One region of the Telluria mixta genome, then DNA from elsewhere that is predicted to be linked to it. Evidence: predicted binding sites of a transcription regulator. Region 1 holds the regulator's gene; each other region holds the start of a gene.
The links. The regulator FliA, encoded in region 1, starts transcription of late flagellar genes. The targets are predictions, from matches to a motif close to CTAAAGTTTNNNNNNNNNNNGCCGNTA.
Positions count from the first base shown of each region.

Region 2: the regulator FliA is predicted to act here: its motif matches at 3,447-3,473, upstream of P0M04_RS00900 (flagellar protein FliT).
Region 3: the regulator FliA is predicted to act here: its motif matches at 2,624-2,650, upstream of P0M04_RS05530 (SPM autocatalytic domain-containing protein).

Region 1 covers NZ_CP119520.1:3,407,820-3,412,509, reverse strand. Annotated here, with positions in the region: gene P0M04_RS15135 (M35 family metalloendopeptidase) at 1-586, shown strand, start outside; gene P0M04_RS15130 (hypothetical protein) at 595-996, opposite strand; gene motD (flagellar motor protein MotD) at 1,056-1,790, opposite strand; gene P0M04_RS15120 (flagellar motor protein) at 1,800-2,543, opposite strand; gene P0M04_RS15115 (RNA polymerase sigma factor FliA) at 2,534-3,253, opposite strand; gene P0M04_RS15110 (MinD/ParA family ATP-binding protein) at 3,284-4,090, opposite strand; gene flhF (flagellar biosynthesis GTPase FlhF) at 4,083-4,690, opposite strand, start outside.
Region 2 covers NZ_CP119520.1:200,370-205,059, forward strand. Annotated here, with positions in the region: gene P0M04_RS00880 (AI-2E family transporter) at 1-251, shown strand, start outside; gene P0M04_RS00885 (CsbD family protein) at 298-477, opposite strand; gene P0M04_RS00890 (class I SAM-dependent methyltransferase) at 554-1,201, opposite strand; gene P0M04_RS00895 (M13 family metallopeptidase) at 1,323-3,404, opposite strand; gene P0M04_RS00900 (flagellar protein FliT) at 3,529-3,813, shown strand; gene P0M04_RS00905 (winged helix-turn-helix transcriptional regulator) at 3,820-4,236, opposite strand; gene P0M04_RS00910 (type IV pilus assembly protein FimV) at 4,595-4,690, opposite strand, start outside.
Region 3 covers NZ_CP119520.1:1,262,215-1,266,904, forward strand. Annotated here, with positions in the region: gene P0M04_RS05530 (SPM autocatalytic domain-containing protein) at 1-2,423, opposite strand, end outside; gene P0M04_RS05535 (lipocalin family protein) at 2,953-3,522, shown strand; gene P0M04_RS05540 (helix-turn-helix domain-containing protein) at 3,616-4,521, shown strand; gene P0M04_RS05545 (DUF2058 domain-containing protein) at 4,522-4,690, opposite strand, start outside.

The sequences.
Region 1 (4,690 bases):
CATGCCGGAGTCAAGCTACGACCCTGTCACCCAGGCCGTCCCGGCCGGCACCCTGCCTGCCGGCAGGGCTCTCACGTTCAACCAGTGCTCGAACGCGCAGCAGGACAGTATCGCGGCGAGCGTCCAGGCCGCCCAATCGATGGTGCAGGATGGGGATGCCTACCTGCGGGCAGGCGCGTTGGCGGAGCGCTACACGAGCTGGTTCGGCCCACTGGACGAGGCGCGCACGGCGACCGTGTCGCGCCACTTCGAGGCCATCCGCGACGCCTTCGCCACGCGCCCCATCACGGTCGACTGCGCATGCACCAAGCCCTGGTACGCGTACGTCTATCCGAATCAGCCGTACACGATCCACGTCTGCAAGGCGTTCTGGACCGCGCCCACGACGGGAACGGATTCCAGGGGCGGCACCCTGGTGCACGAGATGAGCCATTTTACGGTCGTGGCCGGGACGGACGACTGGCCCTATGGCCAGACCGCGGCGGGCGCGCTGGCGGGCAGCGATCCGGCACGGGCCGTCGACAATGCGGACTCGCACGAATACTTCGGCGAGAACAGCCCCAATCGCAACCTCCGCCGCCGATAAGGTGGAAACTAAGGCGTGATATGGCGAAACAGCACGGGTTCGGTGACGAGCGGCGTCGTGGCCTCGGGATGATGGATGTCGGCGAGCGCCAGGCCGGCGTAGCGCAATTCATAGGTGTGGTCGCCGGGCCGGAACGCGTAATCGGCCGTGATGTCGACCGTGTGCGTGTGGGCCGAGTGCGGAGGCAGTTCGAACCAGTCGGCGCCGCCGCGCGCGGCATTGGCGCCCACGTAGGCGATGGGGGCACCGCCGGGATGCACGCGCACGTCGAACACGCGGCCGCCGGGCCGGGGATCATCGGTCAGTGCGCGCGGCAGCCACACCCGGCGCTCGCCGCGGTTTTCCGCCTTGAAGGTGATCCATACTTTATCGTGCCTTGCGTCGACGCTCAGGCTTGCGTGCAGATTCATCCGCCCTCCTCGTTCGAGCGACATTGCTGTCGCGTTGGAACGATTGTAGCGCGCACGCGTCAGGTGCCGGCGCCTGACAGGATCGTGACGGCCACCCGCCGGTTGCGCGCCCGCCCGACGGGATCGTCATTCGAGGCGATCGGGCGGTTGGCGCCGCGTCCGACGGCGGCCAGGCGGGCCTCGGCCACGCCGTTCGCCGCGAACAGGCGCACGACGGTCGTGGCGCGCACGGCCGACAATTCCCAGTTCGACGCGAATGCCGGATTGCCGATCGGCGTGTTATCCGTAAAACCTTCCACTTCGATGCCGTGCGGATCATCCTTCAGCAGGCCGGCGACAGTGCGCAGCGTCTCCTGCGCGGTGGGCGTCAGGGTGGCATCGCCCTCGTCGAACAGGGCGCTGGCATTGATCTCGAGCGTGACGCCCCGCGCGGTCTGCGTCACGCGCATCTTGCCGTTGTTGACGAGGGGTTTCAGGATGCTGTCCAGCTTCCGCGCCAGCAGCTCAAGGCGCTCGCGGTCGCGCTTGGCGGCTTCCGCGCGCTTGTGCGCGAGGATGGCCGACAGCGGCAGCGCCTCCACTTCGACCATCGTGTTCGACTTGTTCGCCGCGCCGCGGCCGCCGAACGCATCGCCCAGTGCTTCCGACAGCACCGTGTACTTGCCGATATTGACCACGGACACCGCATACATGACGACGAAGAATGCGAACAGCAGGGTGATGAAGTCCGCGTAGGAAATCAGCCAGCGCTCGTGGTTCTCGTTGTCCTGTTCGTACTTCTTGCGGCGCGCCATGGTCGCGAATCAGTGTTCGGCCAGCAGGCACGCGACGCGCTCGTCAAGCACGCGCGTGTAGTCGCCGGTGGCGATGTCGTGGAAGACGTCGGCGAGGATCTCGTACTGGGCCACGCGCTCGGAGACGATGCCCTTGATCTTGTTGCCGACCGGGTAAAAGAACAGGTTCGCGAGGCCGACGCCGTACACGGTCGACACGAATGCGACCGCGATGCCGGCGCCCAGCTTGGACGGATCGGACAGGTTTTCCATCACGTGGATCAGGCCCAGCACGGCGCCGAGGATGCCGACGGTGGGCGCATAGCCGGCCGCCGATTCCCAGATGCGTGCCGCCTGGCGTTCGCGGAATTCGTAGTTGTTGATTTCCGTGTGCATCAGGCTGCGCAGCTTGTCCGGCTGGATGCCGTCGACGACGAGGCGCAGGCCCTTCTGGATGAACGGATCGGCCTTGGCCATGTACTGCTCGAGCGACAGCAGGCCGTCGCGCCGCGCGGACAGGCTCCACAAATGGATTTCGCGGGCCAGCGCCTGGCGCCGGTCGGGCGGGGTCACGAACACCCAGCGCAGCATGCGCACGCCGCGCACGAAGGCTTGCGACTTCGTCTGCAGCAACACGGCGCCGAACGTACCGACGACGACGATGGCGAAGGCGGCGGGCTGAAACAGCGAGGAAAACTTGCCGCCGTCGAGCGTGTGCCCGACGAAGATCCCGGCCAGCGCCAGGGCGAGACCGAGCAGGCTGGTCAGGTCCACGAACGCTCCCGCAGATACGTGCGCAGGCGCGCCACGGCCTGGGTGTGCAGCTGCGAGACGCGCGATTCCGACACGCCCATCACGGCGCCGATTTCCTTGAGGTTGAGTTCTTCTTCATAGTACAGGCCCATCAGCATCTTCTCGCGCGGCGGCAGCGCGTCGATGGCGTCGATGACGGTCTGGCGGAAGTCCGTGTCGAGCAGGCTCTTCAGCGGATCGGCGTCGTCCACGGCATGCCGGTCGAGGAAGCTGTCGCCGCCTTCGTCGTCGTGGAAGTCTTCGTAGTACACGAGCTGGTGGCCGCCGGAATCGCCCAGCAGGTCCTGGTAATCGGCGAGCGACAGCTTGAGCGACTTCGCCACTTCGGATTCGCTGGGCGGGCGCCCCAGTTGCTGTTGCAGCGCGGCCATGGCCGACTCGACCTTGCGCATGTTGGCGCGCGTGGAACGCGGCATCCAGTCGCTGCTGCGCAGCTCGTCCAGCATCGCGCCGCGGATGCGCAGCACCGCATACGTCTCGAACTGCGCGCCGTGATTCTCCTCGTAGCGGTTGATCGCATCGAGGAGGCCCATCATGCCTGCCTGTACCAGGTCATCGACTTCGACGGACGGCGGGAGCTTGGCCTTCATCTGGTGGGCGAGACGCTTCACCAACGGCGCGTGCTCCGTCAGCAAAGAATTCTTGTCCGCTTTCCCTTTGACCGTGTACATGGTTTCTGTAATTAATTATTCTTCGCCGCGTCAGGCGGCCCGTCCCTGCTGCACGCCGGTCCGCGCAAAGCGCCCGGCCAGGCGGCGGAAAGCCACCGAAGCGCCGGCCAGCGGGAATGCGTCGACCACGGCGCGCCCGAGGCGCGCGGCGCGGTGCAGGTACTCGTCCGCCGGCACGGAGCCCATGGAGCTCAGCGTTACCGCCAAGTAACGAGTTGCCGCAGATGACATATTATCGTATACCACCTTCGCCTCGGCTTCGGTAGCGCCCGTGACCAGGATACCGAACGGACGACGCCCCAGATGCTGCGACAGGCGCTTGATCAGCGCATAGGCATTCGTGATCGACGCGGCGCTCGTCGACACCTGCACGACGATCTCGGACGAGTCCATGATCGGCACGGGGAACGTGCCATCTTCCGAAAACTCGCCGTCGACCATGATGATGCTGCCGGCCTGCTTGACGAGCACGTCGAACGTCTTGGCCAGGCGCCGCGCCTCGTCCGCGCTGGACGGTGCCGTGCGCGCCATCGTGGCGACCGAAAAGCCCTGCGGCACGGGGTGAATGACCTGGTTCAGCGCGCATTCCTGGCGCGCCACCTGCAGGAGGCTCGGGCCGCGATCGACGCCGAGGCGCTGGGCGACGCCGTACTCGCGCATGCAGGCGTCGACGATCATCACGTCATTGCCGGACTGGGCCAGCGAAGCGCCCAGGTTGACGAGCATGGCGCCCTTGTCGTCCTGGGGCGTGGCGGAGAGGAAGGTCACGATGCGCGGCTTGGGGCCGGCCAGCATCCGGCGCAGGCCCTCCGCCTGGTCGAAGTCGAAACTAGCCAACGTACACCTCGCGCAGCGAACGGTCGTTGTTCAGGTTGCCGAGGCCGGCCATCATCAGCGGCAGGTCGGCGTCGGCGAACTGGGCGGCGGCGTCGCGCTTGGTGCGGAAGGCGCGGTCGACCAGCATCGCGCGGTCGGCCAGGTGCAGGTCTTCCGGCACGCGCTGGCCGTTCGAGATGTAGTACAGGTTCAGCTTCTGGCGCACGAGCACGTCCAGCACGTTGCCAATCGATGCGGCTTCGTCCATCTTGGTCATGATGCAGCCGGCCAGGCCCGAGCCCTGGTAGGCGCGCACGACTTCGTTCAGCGTCTCGTTGGTCGACGTCGCGTTCAGGCACAGCAGGCGCTTCACGTCGGCGCCGGACTCCGTCAGCATCGCGACCTGCTCCGTCACCATCTGGTCGCGCTGCGACATGCCGATCGTGTCGATCAGCACGGTGTGCTTGTTGCGCAGTTCTTTCAGGGCGATGCGCAGGTCGGCCTCGTCCTTCACCGAGTGCACCATCACGCCCAGGATCTTGCCGTAGATGCGCAGCTGCTCGTGGCCGCCGATACGGTAGGCGTCCGTCGTGATCAGCGCCAGCTTTTCCGGGCCATGGC
Region 2 (4,690 bases), 3.2 Mb from region 1:
ACCTGGCCCTGTACACGGTGCTGCTGTTCCTCGGCATCCAGACGCTCGAAGGCTATGTGCTGCAGCCGCTCGTGGAGGCGCGCGCGGTCGAGATCCCGCCGGCGCTCACCATCGTCATGCAGCTTGTGTTCGGCAGCCTGTTCGGCTTCGCGGGGATCGCACTGGCGACGCCGTTGACGGCGATGCTGATGGTGCTCATCGACAAGCTGTACGTGGAAGACATCCTCGGGGATCGTCCCACAGGTGAATAAAAAACGGCCGCACGAGGCGGCCGTTCGTCACATGGTCAGGTGCGTATCAGCGGTTGCCCTTGTTGATGGCGTCACGCAGATCGCCGGCTTTTTCCTGCACTTTGCCTTCGACCTGCTTGGACAGGCCCTTGGCCTGCTGTTCGCTGCTGCCGACAACTTTGCCGACTTCCTCCTGAACCTTACCGCCGATATCCTTGGCTTTACCTTTGATTTGGTCGTCGTTCATGTCGGAATCCTCCTAAGTGAATGGTACCGCTCGTTACATCAAACGGCATGCATCCAGAATAGTGACATGTCGACCTTCATTCTGTACGCAAACTAACAGTACGCGGCTTGCGCCAGACGCTGGCCAGCCAGGGCTGTTGGTCGCGCGGCAAGCCTTCCGGACGGTAATAGTGGCGCAGCGGTTCGAAACCGGCCGCGGTCACGTAGCGCTCCCACGCAGAGTAATCATGGAAGCAGCCGTAGCGCGGCCCGTTCCACCCTTCCTCGTTATGACCGCGCGGATTCGAGCTGAACAGCACGCCGCCCGGTTTCAACGTAGCGTGCAGCTCGCTCAACACTTTCGGCAGCACGTCGCGCGGCACGTGGAACAGCGAGGCGTTCGCGAAGATGCCGTCGAACGTCGCGTCCGGCAAATGCAGGTCGATGAAGTTCTGGTGCCACACCTCGCAGCCGCTGTAGTCGCGCGCCATCTCGACGAATCGTTCGCTGCCGTCCAGGCCGATGGCGTGGTGGCCCAGCGCCGTGAACGTCTTGAGGTCGCGGCCGGGGCCGCAGCCGAAGTCGAGGATGCTGTATGGCACCGGCGCCTCGATCGCGCCCAGGAGCGCATCGATGTTCTGCCTGACGTCGTGGTCGATGGTGCCGGCAAAGAACCGGCGCGCATTGTCGTCGTAGTGATGCAACGTGCGCCGGGTGATGTCTTCGTAGTCGTCGTCTTCGATCATGTGTGAATAGTAATGGAAGATGCGCCGGTCGACGTCGAGATAGTGCTGTTTCATAAGCAAAAACCACGATGAAAGAAGCCCGCCCCATTCTAGTCCGGGCCTCTTTCCGACCGGCGCCCGGTTACCAGACGCGTACGCGCTCGTCCGGCGGCAGGTACAGGGCCTGGCCAGGCTGCACGTCGAACGCCTTGTACCACGCGTCCAGGTTGCGCACGGTGGCCGTGCGGTATTGCGGCGGCGCGTGGCCGTCCGTCAGGATGCCGCGCCGCTCCGCCGCCTCGCGTGCCTTCGTGCGCCAGCTCTGCGCATAGCCGGTGAAGAACTGGCGGTCGCTCTCCGCCGTCGCGTTCTTGCCGCCGGCAACGCGGTAGGCATCGTAGGCCGCTTCCAGGCCGGCCAGGTCGGCCAGGTTTTCGGACAGGGTCAGCTGGCCGTTCACGGCGAGGTCCGGGTACGGCTTATAGGCGTTGTACTGCTCGACGAGCTTCTGCGACGCGGCCTTGAAATGTTCCATGTCTTCCTTCGTCCACCAGTCGCGCAGGCGGCCCTGGGCATCGAACTGCGAGCCCTGGTCGTCGAAGCTGTGGCTGATCTCGTGGCCGATGATGGCGCCGATCGCGCCGTAGTTGACGGCATCCGGCGCCTTCGGGTCGAAGAACGGCGGCTGCAGGATCGCGGCCGGGAAGTTCAACGCGTTCTGCAGCGGCAGGTTGACGGCGTTGACGAGCTGCGGCGGCATCGACCAGTCCGTGCGGTCCGGCTTCGCATGCAGTTTCGCGAATTCCTGGTCCGTGTGGAACGCCTCGGCGCGCAGCGCGTTGCCGAACGCATCCTTCGGATCGACTTTCAGGCCGGCATACGATTTCCACCGGTCCGGATAGCCGACGCCCACGTACAAGGTCTTGAGCTTTTCCTTCGCCTGGGCGCGGGTGGCGGGCGCCATCCAGTCGAGCTTGTCGACACGCTTGCCGAACGCCGCGACGATGTTCGCGACCATCTTCTGCAACTGCGCCTTGTTCTCGGCCGGGAAGTATTTCGCGACGTACAGCTTGCCGACCGCCTCGTCCATCGCCTCGTTCGTCGCGCCCAGCGCCCGCTTCCAGCGCATCGATTGCTGCGGCGTGCCGGACAGCGCCTTGCCGTAGAACGCGAAGCGCTGGTCGACGAAGGCCTTCGGCAGCACGTTGGCCATGCGGTTGATGGTATGGAAGGCGAGGTAATCCTTCCACGTGGCCAGGTCGATCTTGTCGACCAGCGCCGCCTCGCCTTTTACGGCGGACGGATGCCAGACGATGAACTTGTCCTGGTCGCCCAGGCGCGCGGCCTTGAAGAACGCGTCCCAGTCGAGGCCCGGCGCGTTGGCGGCGAACTCCTTGCGGGTCCATGTGTTGTCGGCCTTCAGCACGTCGGCCGAGTCGGCGCGGGTGCCGTGGGTGTTGGCGATGTCGACTTCCAGCGCAAAGATTTTCGCGGCGCGGGCGTCGGCGTCCGCATCGTTCTGCGTATAGCCCGCGAGCTTCAGCATCGCGGCGATATGCTTCTGGTACTGCGTGCGCAGGCCGGCCATGCGCTCGCTATTGTCCAGATAATAGGCGCGGTCCGGCATGCCGAGGCCGCCCTGCAACAGGTACGGCCAGTTGTGGGCCGGGTCGTGCAGGCCGGGCGAGATCCACACGCCGAAGATGTTTTCGGTCGCAAAATGCGTATTGTTCAGCGGGTCGACGTCGGCCCGCACGGACGCGCCCAGCGCGCGCACGAGGCCGGCCTTGTCCTTGATGGCACCGATCTGCGCCAGCAGCGGCTTCAGCGGCGCGGCGCCGCGCGCTTCGATGGCGGACTCGTCCATGTAGGCGTTGTAATAGTCCGCGACCTTGCGCGCTTCCGGACCGGCTTTCTTGTCGTTGCCTGCACCTTCGATCAGCTTGACGATGCGCTGGTTGGTATCTTCCGCCAGGTTGTCCATCGCGCCCCAGCGGCTGCGGTCCTCGGGGATGGCCGTTTTGGCAAGCCAGTCCTTGTTGGCCCAGGCAAAAAAATCGTCGCCCGGCCGCAACGTGGCCTGGGCCGATGGCCCGGCCGCATTTACATCCTCCTTGGCCGCGGGCGGGGTCTGCCCGGATGCAACCGCGCCATTGGTAACGAGCGCAGTGCCGCACACCGCGAGGGCGATGGCGGTCTTGATCGGCTTCCAACTGATGTTCATGATCCCCTCCTGAAAAAATTTCAAAAAAATCTTTCGAAAACCCTAAAGTTCTCCAAAACGCTGCCGTAAAAGGCAGACAACCGGCAATCCGGCCGGAGTTTGCCTCAATTGGTGGAGCGCAGTCATGACGTCCAACGAAGTCCTCGCAATGTATGAAAACATCGCCGCCCTGAGCAGCCGCATGGCTGTGGCTGCGCGCGAAGGGGATTGGGACGGCCTGGCCCGCCTGGAAACGCAGTGCGCCCTGCAGTCGAGCGCGGCGAAGAGCGGCGTCCCGCCGCTGGACGGTGCCGCCCGCAAGCGCAAGATCGACCTGCTCAAGCAGATCATGGCCAACGACCGCGCCGTGCGCGACATCACCGAGCCGTGGATGGGCCAGCTGGACCGCGCGCTGAGCCCGGCCCACTGATCCGCTTCACTCCGCCACAAGCCCCTTCGACTTCCCGTCCAAGGGGCTTTTTGCTTCCTGGTCGATGCGTGCCTTTCTCTGCGCGGCCAGGATGCCGTCGAGGTTCCCTTCGATCCACGCGGCCAGGTCGCCGAGCTTGTGCCCGATCTGCTCGCCGAGCGGCGTCAGCCGGTATTCCACGTGGGGCGGGACGACGGGATGGGCGATGCGCTGCACGAAACCGTCCTGCTCGAGCCATTGCAGGGTCTGGGCCAGCATCTTTTCGCTGATGCCGCCCACCTTGCGGCGCAGTTCGCCGAAGCGATGCGTGCCGTCCATCAACGCGACGAGCAGCAGCACGCCCCAGCGGCTCGTCACATGTTTCAGCACTTCACGCGACGGGCAGTATTCTGAGAATAAGTCCGCGCGCACGAGGTCGTTCATGTCCCCCTCCCCGATCGATGGTCTGGCCATATGGTAGCGATAACCCGAGCGGGAGGCCAACGCGCGCCGCACAAACAAAAACCGCGCAGCGACTTGCGTCATCTGCGCGGTTCCAGCGGTTTTCACGAATTGGGAGCGCGAGCACCAGGCATCCCCTGGTGTCGCCTCTTGCCGGTTGCATCCGGCGTCCACCTGCCACTGTCGGCAAGCGGACCGCTTCCGGTTTCAGGCGCTTCATCAGCGACCGTCCTAACCCGCGCCACGCTATCGGTGGTGGCTGCGGCGGACCCTGAGCCGTTGTCTTAGTATAACGCAAAAAATCGACTTGTGTAGACGACTCGCGCGCTGATCTTGAACATTATTCGAGCGTCGGCTCGGCGGCCCCATCTTTCGCCTTCGGGGCTTTCGTGCGTGCCGCGAAACGGGCCTTCAATGCCTCGAACAGTCCAGGAGT
Region 3 (4,690 bases), 2.1 Mb from region 1:
GCGGTCGTCAGCGCGGCGATCTGGGCCGTCGTCATCGACGACAGCTGGTTCGTCGAGATGCCTGCCGAGATCTGGTTCGTCGTCAGCGCCTGCACCTGGCTCGTCTTGAACGCAGCGAGGTCAGCCGTTTGCAGGGCTGCAACCTGGTTCGTGGTCAGCGCGGCGGTCTGGTTGGTGGTCAGTGCACCTGCCTGGGACGTGGTCAGGGCGACGATCTGGTTCGTCGTCAGGCCGTTGGCGACCTGGCTGGTCGTCAGCGCGGCGATCTGGCTCGTCTTCAGCGACGCGAGGTCGGTCGTTTCCAGCGCGACGATCTGGTTCGTCGTCAGCGCACCGATCTGGCCGGTCGTCAGGGCATTGGCCTGGTTCGTGCTCAGGGCGACGATCTGGTTCGTCGTCAGGCCAGTGGACACCTGGGCCGTGGTCAGCGCGGCGATCTGGGCCGTCGTCATCGACGACAGCTGGTTCGTCGAGATGCCTGCCGAGATCTGGTTCGTCGTCAGCGCAGCAACCTGGCTCGTCTTGAATGCGGCGAGGTCGGCCGTTTGCAGCGCGGCAACCTGGTTCGTGGTCAGCGCGGCGGTCTGCGCGGTGGTCAGCGCGGCAGCCTGGCCGGTGGTCAGGGCGACGATCTGGTTCGTCGTCAGGCCAGCGGACACCTGGTTCGTGGTCAGTGCGGCGATCTGGCTCGTCTTCAGCGACGCGAGGTCAGTCGTTTCCAGCGCGACGATCTGGTTCGTCGTCAGCGCGCCGATCTGGCCGGTCGTCAGGGCATTGGCCTGGTTCGTGGTCAGGGCGACGATCTGGTTCGTCGTCAGGCCGGTCGAGACCTGTGCGGTCGACAGCGCGGCGATCTGGGCCGTCGTCATCGACGACAGCTGGTTCGTCGAGATGCCTGCCGAGATCTGATTCGTCGTCAGCGCCTGCACCTGGCTCGTCTTGAACGCGGCCAGGTCGGCGGTTTGCAGCGCGGCGACCTGGTTCGTGGTCAGCGATGCGGTCTGCGCGGTCGTCAGCGCGGCTGCCTGGCCGGTGGTCAGGGCGACGATCTGGTTCGTCGTCAGGCCGGTCGAGACCTGTGCGGTCGACAGCGCGGCGATCTGGCCCGTCGTCATCGAGGACAGCTGGTTCGTGGAGAGGCCGGCCGAGATCTGGTTCGTCGTCAGGGCCTGCACCTGGCTCGTCTTGAACGCGGCGAGGTCACGGGTTTCCAGTGCGGCGACCTGGTTCGTGGTCAGCGCGGCGGTCTGGTTGGTGGTCAGCGCGGCAGCTTGTGCCGTCGTCAGGGCGACGATCTGGTTCGTCGACAGGCCATTGGCGATCTGGTTCGTCGTCAGGGCGGCGATCTGGCTCGTCTTCATCGACGACAGGTCGACGGTTTCCAGTGCGCTGGCCTGGGCGGTCGTCAGCGACGATGCCTGGGCGGTCGTCAGCGCGCCTGCCTGGTTCGTGGTCAGGGCGACGATGTGGTTCGTGGTCAGGCCGCTGGCGACCTGGGTCGTGGTCAGTGCCGCGATCTGCGCGGTGGTCAGCGAGGAGAACTGGTTCGTGGAGATGCCGGCCGAGAGCTGGTTCGTCGTCAGGGCGGCGATCTGGCTCGTCTTGAAGGCGGCGAGGTCGACGGTTTGCAGCGCGGCGACCTGGTTCGTCGTCAGGGCCACGGTCTGGTTCGTGGTCAGCGCGGCAGCCTGGCCGGTGGTCAGGGCGACGATCTGGTTCGTCGTCAGGCCGGCGGACACCTGGTTCGTCGTCAGCGCGGCGACCTGGCTCGTCTTCATGGCGGCCAGGTCGGTCGTTTCGATCGCGGCGACCTGGTTCGTGGTCAGCGAGCCAACCTGGCCGGTCGTCAGCGCGCCCGCCTGGCTCGTGGTCAGGGCGACGATCTGGTTCGTCGTCAGGCCGGCGGACACCTGGCTGGTGGTCAGCGCGGCGATCTGGCCCGTCGTCATCGACGACAGCTGGTTCGTGGAGAGGCCGGCCGAAATCTGGTTCGTGGTCAGGGCGGCAACCTGGCTCGTCTTGAATGCGGCGAGATCGGCCGTCTGCAGCGCGGCAACCTGGTTGGTCGTCAGGGCGGCGGTCTGGGCGGTCGTCAGCGCGCCTGCCTGGGACGTGGTCAGGGCGACGACCTGGTTCGTCGTCAGGCCGGCGGCCACCTGGTTCGTGGACAGCGCGGCGATCTGGCTCGTCTTCATGGCTGCCAGGTCCGTCGTCGTGATCGCGCCGACCTGGTTGGTCGTCAGCGATGCAGTCTGGCCGGTGGTCAGCGACGAGATCTGGTTCGTCGTGAGGGCGGCGATCTGCATGGTGGTCAGGCCGGCCGAGACCTGGGTCGTGGTCAGAACCGCCAGGTCGCGGGTTTCGATGGCCTGAACCTGGTTGGTCGTCAGCGCGCCAAGCTGCGTGGTGGTAAACGCAGCCATGTCGGTGGTCGCAAGTGCGACGATTTGGGAAGTAGTCAGCGCCTGTATCTGGGCGGTGCTCATTCCGGTGATAACTGATGCCATGGTTGTGAACCTTTAAATATATTGATCGTTGTCCGAGTGAATCGCCGCCCGATGCGCGATATCAGTAAAAGACTATTTCCCTAAGGATACATTTTATTGGTGCGCTTACGAATGCTTTACGGCAACAAACCCGGCAACTTGAGGTATTCCCGGTTGTTTTTTCTCCACAACCGCTCTCTCCACCACCACTTTTTATCCGTTCGATAACTGATCCGAACCCGGCTTTTCCAGCCCCGCGGCGCATGACGCTTCTTATGTTGCCAGTAAGAAAGTGCTGTCAGCAAAAGAGAAAGGCGACGGCGGACGGGCCGCCATTAAGTCCACCTGGAAACTTTCTTGCGTCCCAATGCAGTTGCATTATTGACAATGCCGCGCGCGCCGGCGGGCGCCGGTGCAAGCCAGGTTGTCGTACGATAGACACAGTCCAGTTCAACGACCTGTCCCCATGCTCCCGAATACCCGCCTGATTCTCTTGCTGCTCGGCCTGCTGGGCGCCAGTGCGACGCTGCTCGCCGCCGAGCGTAGCGCCCGTCCCGCGCCGGTGACGCCGATCCCCGGCCTCGACGTGCCGCGCTACATGGGCGCCTGGTATGAAATTGCAAAATACCCGAACCGGTTTCAGAAACAATGTGCCGGCAACACGACGGCGCATTACAGCCTGCAGCCGGACAAGACCGTGCAAGTCATCAACCGCTGCCGCCGCGCGGACGGCACCATCGATGAGGCCGTTGGTACGGCGCGCCAGCTGGGCGGCGCCACGTCGCCGACGCTGAAAGTGCGGTTCGCGCCTTCCTGGCTGTCGTTCCTGCCGATGGTGTGGGGCGACTATTGGGTGATCGACCTCGACCCGAACTACCAGCTGGCCGCCGTCAGCGAGCCGGGGCGGGATTACCTGTGGATCCTGGCGCGCACCCCGACCGTGTCGCGCCAGGCGTACGGCGCCCTGCTCGAGCGGCTGGAGCGGCAGGGGTTCGACCTGAGCAAGCTGGAGATGACGCCCCAGGCGGCGTACTGACAACACTCGGCGGCGGCGGCAGCGGTAAACGCTTGCCAACGGCATGTTATTTACGGAAACTAGTTATTTCAATTTTGTAAATGACTGCCGTTGATGTCGAAGACCGCCGCGCGCGTGTCGCGCCTGTATGAAGTGATGGACCTGATGCTGGACTCGGTCGGCGATCCGCTCGCATTGAAATCGCTGGCGGCGTCGGCCAGTTATTCGTCATTCCACTTCGACCGCATCTTCCGCGAGCTGACGGGTTTCTCGGCCTGCGAGTATCAACGCAAGCGCCGCCTGCGCCGCGCCGCCCACCTGCTGCGCCACGAGCCGGACGTGCCCATCGTGCGCATCGCCCAGGATTGCGGTTTTCCGTCGAACGCGGCATTCGCCAAGGCGTTCAAGCAGCAATTCGCGATGTCGGCCAAGGCATGGCGCGAGGGGGGATGGCGCGACTACATGGACCAGCAGGTCGGCCGCGAGAGCGACGTCAGCTTCTTCGTCGCCGAGCCGGACGACCTGGAAGCGATCCTGGCCCCCTACTGCCCGCCCGAACCGGGCACGATCGCCGCGCGCATCGCCGTGCGCAACCTGCCGGCGCTGACCTTGCGCTACCAGCGGTTTTTCGGCCAGTCCGGCGCGGCGCTGTCGTTCGCCTGCCACGACTTCATCCAGGAACGGGAGAAGGCCGACGGCCTGCCCGCCAGCACCCCGTGGTACGGCGTGTTCGACGAAGACCCGGGTTTTACGGGCGAACGGGAATACTGCTACGACTTCGGCTGCGCCGACGACACCGTCCTCGACCCGGGCCTGGGCGTGCGCGTCCTGCCGGCCGGCACCTACGCCTGCCTCGACTTCGACGACGAATGGCCGCGCTTTCGCTCCATGTACGAGGACTGGCTCGACAAGCAGGCCGTCTGGCGCCTGGACAGCATCAGGCCGCACATCCAGAAGGTCGAGCGCACGCCCGAGGGCCGCTGGCGCGGCTGGCTGGCGCTCCCGATTAAAAAACGCTGATCACCAGTCGAAGTCGTCGGGGATCTTGAAGTCCTTGTAGGGATCGTCCTCGCCCGCCGCGACGGCTTCGGCCGCCTTGTTGACGCGCACGACGCGGTCCGGCGCCCGTTCCGCGATCTTGTCGGCGATCACGCGCGGCACCAGCTCGAACCCGCCTGCGTGGGCGACG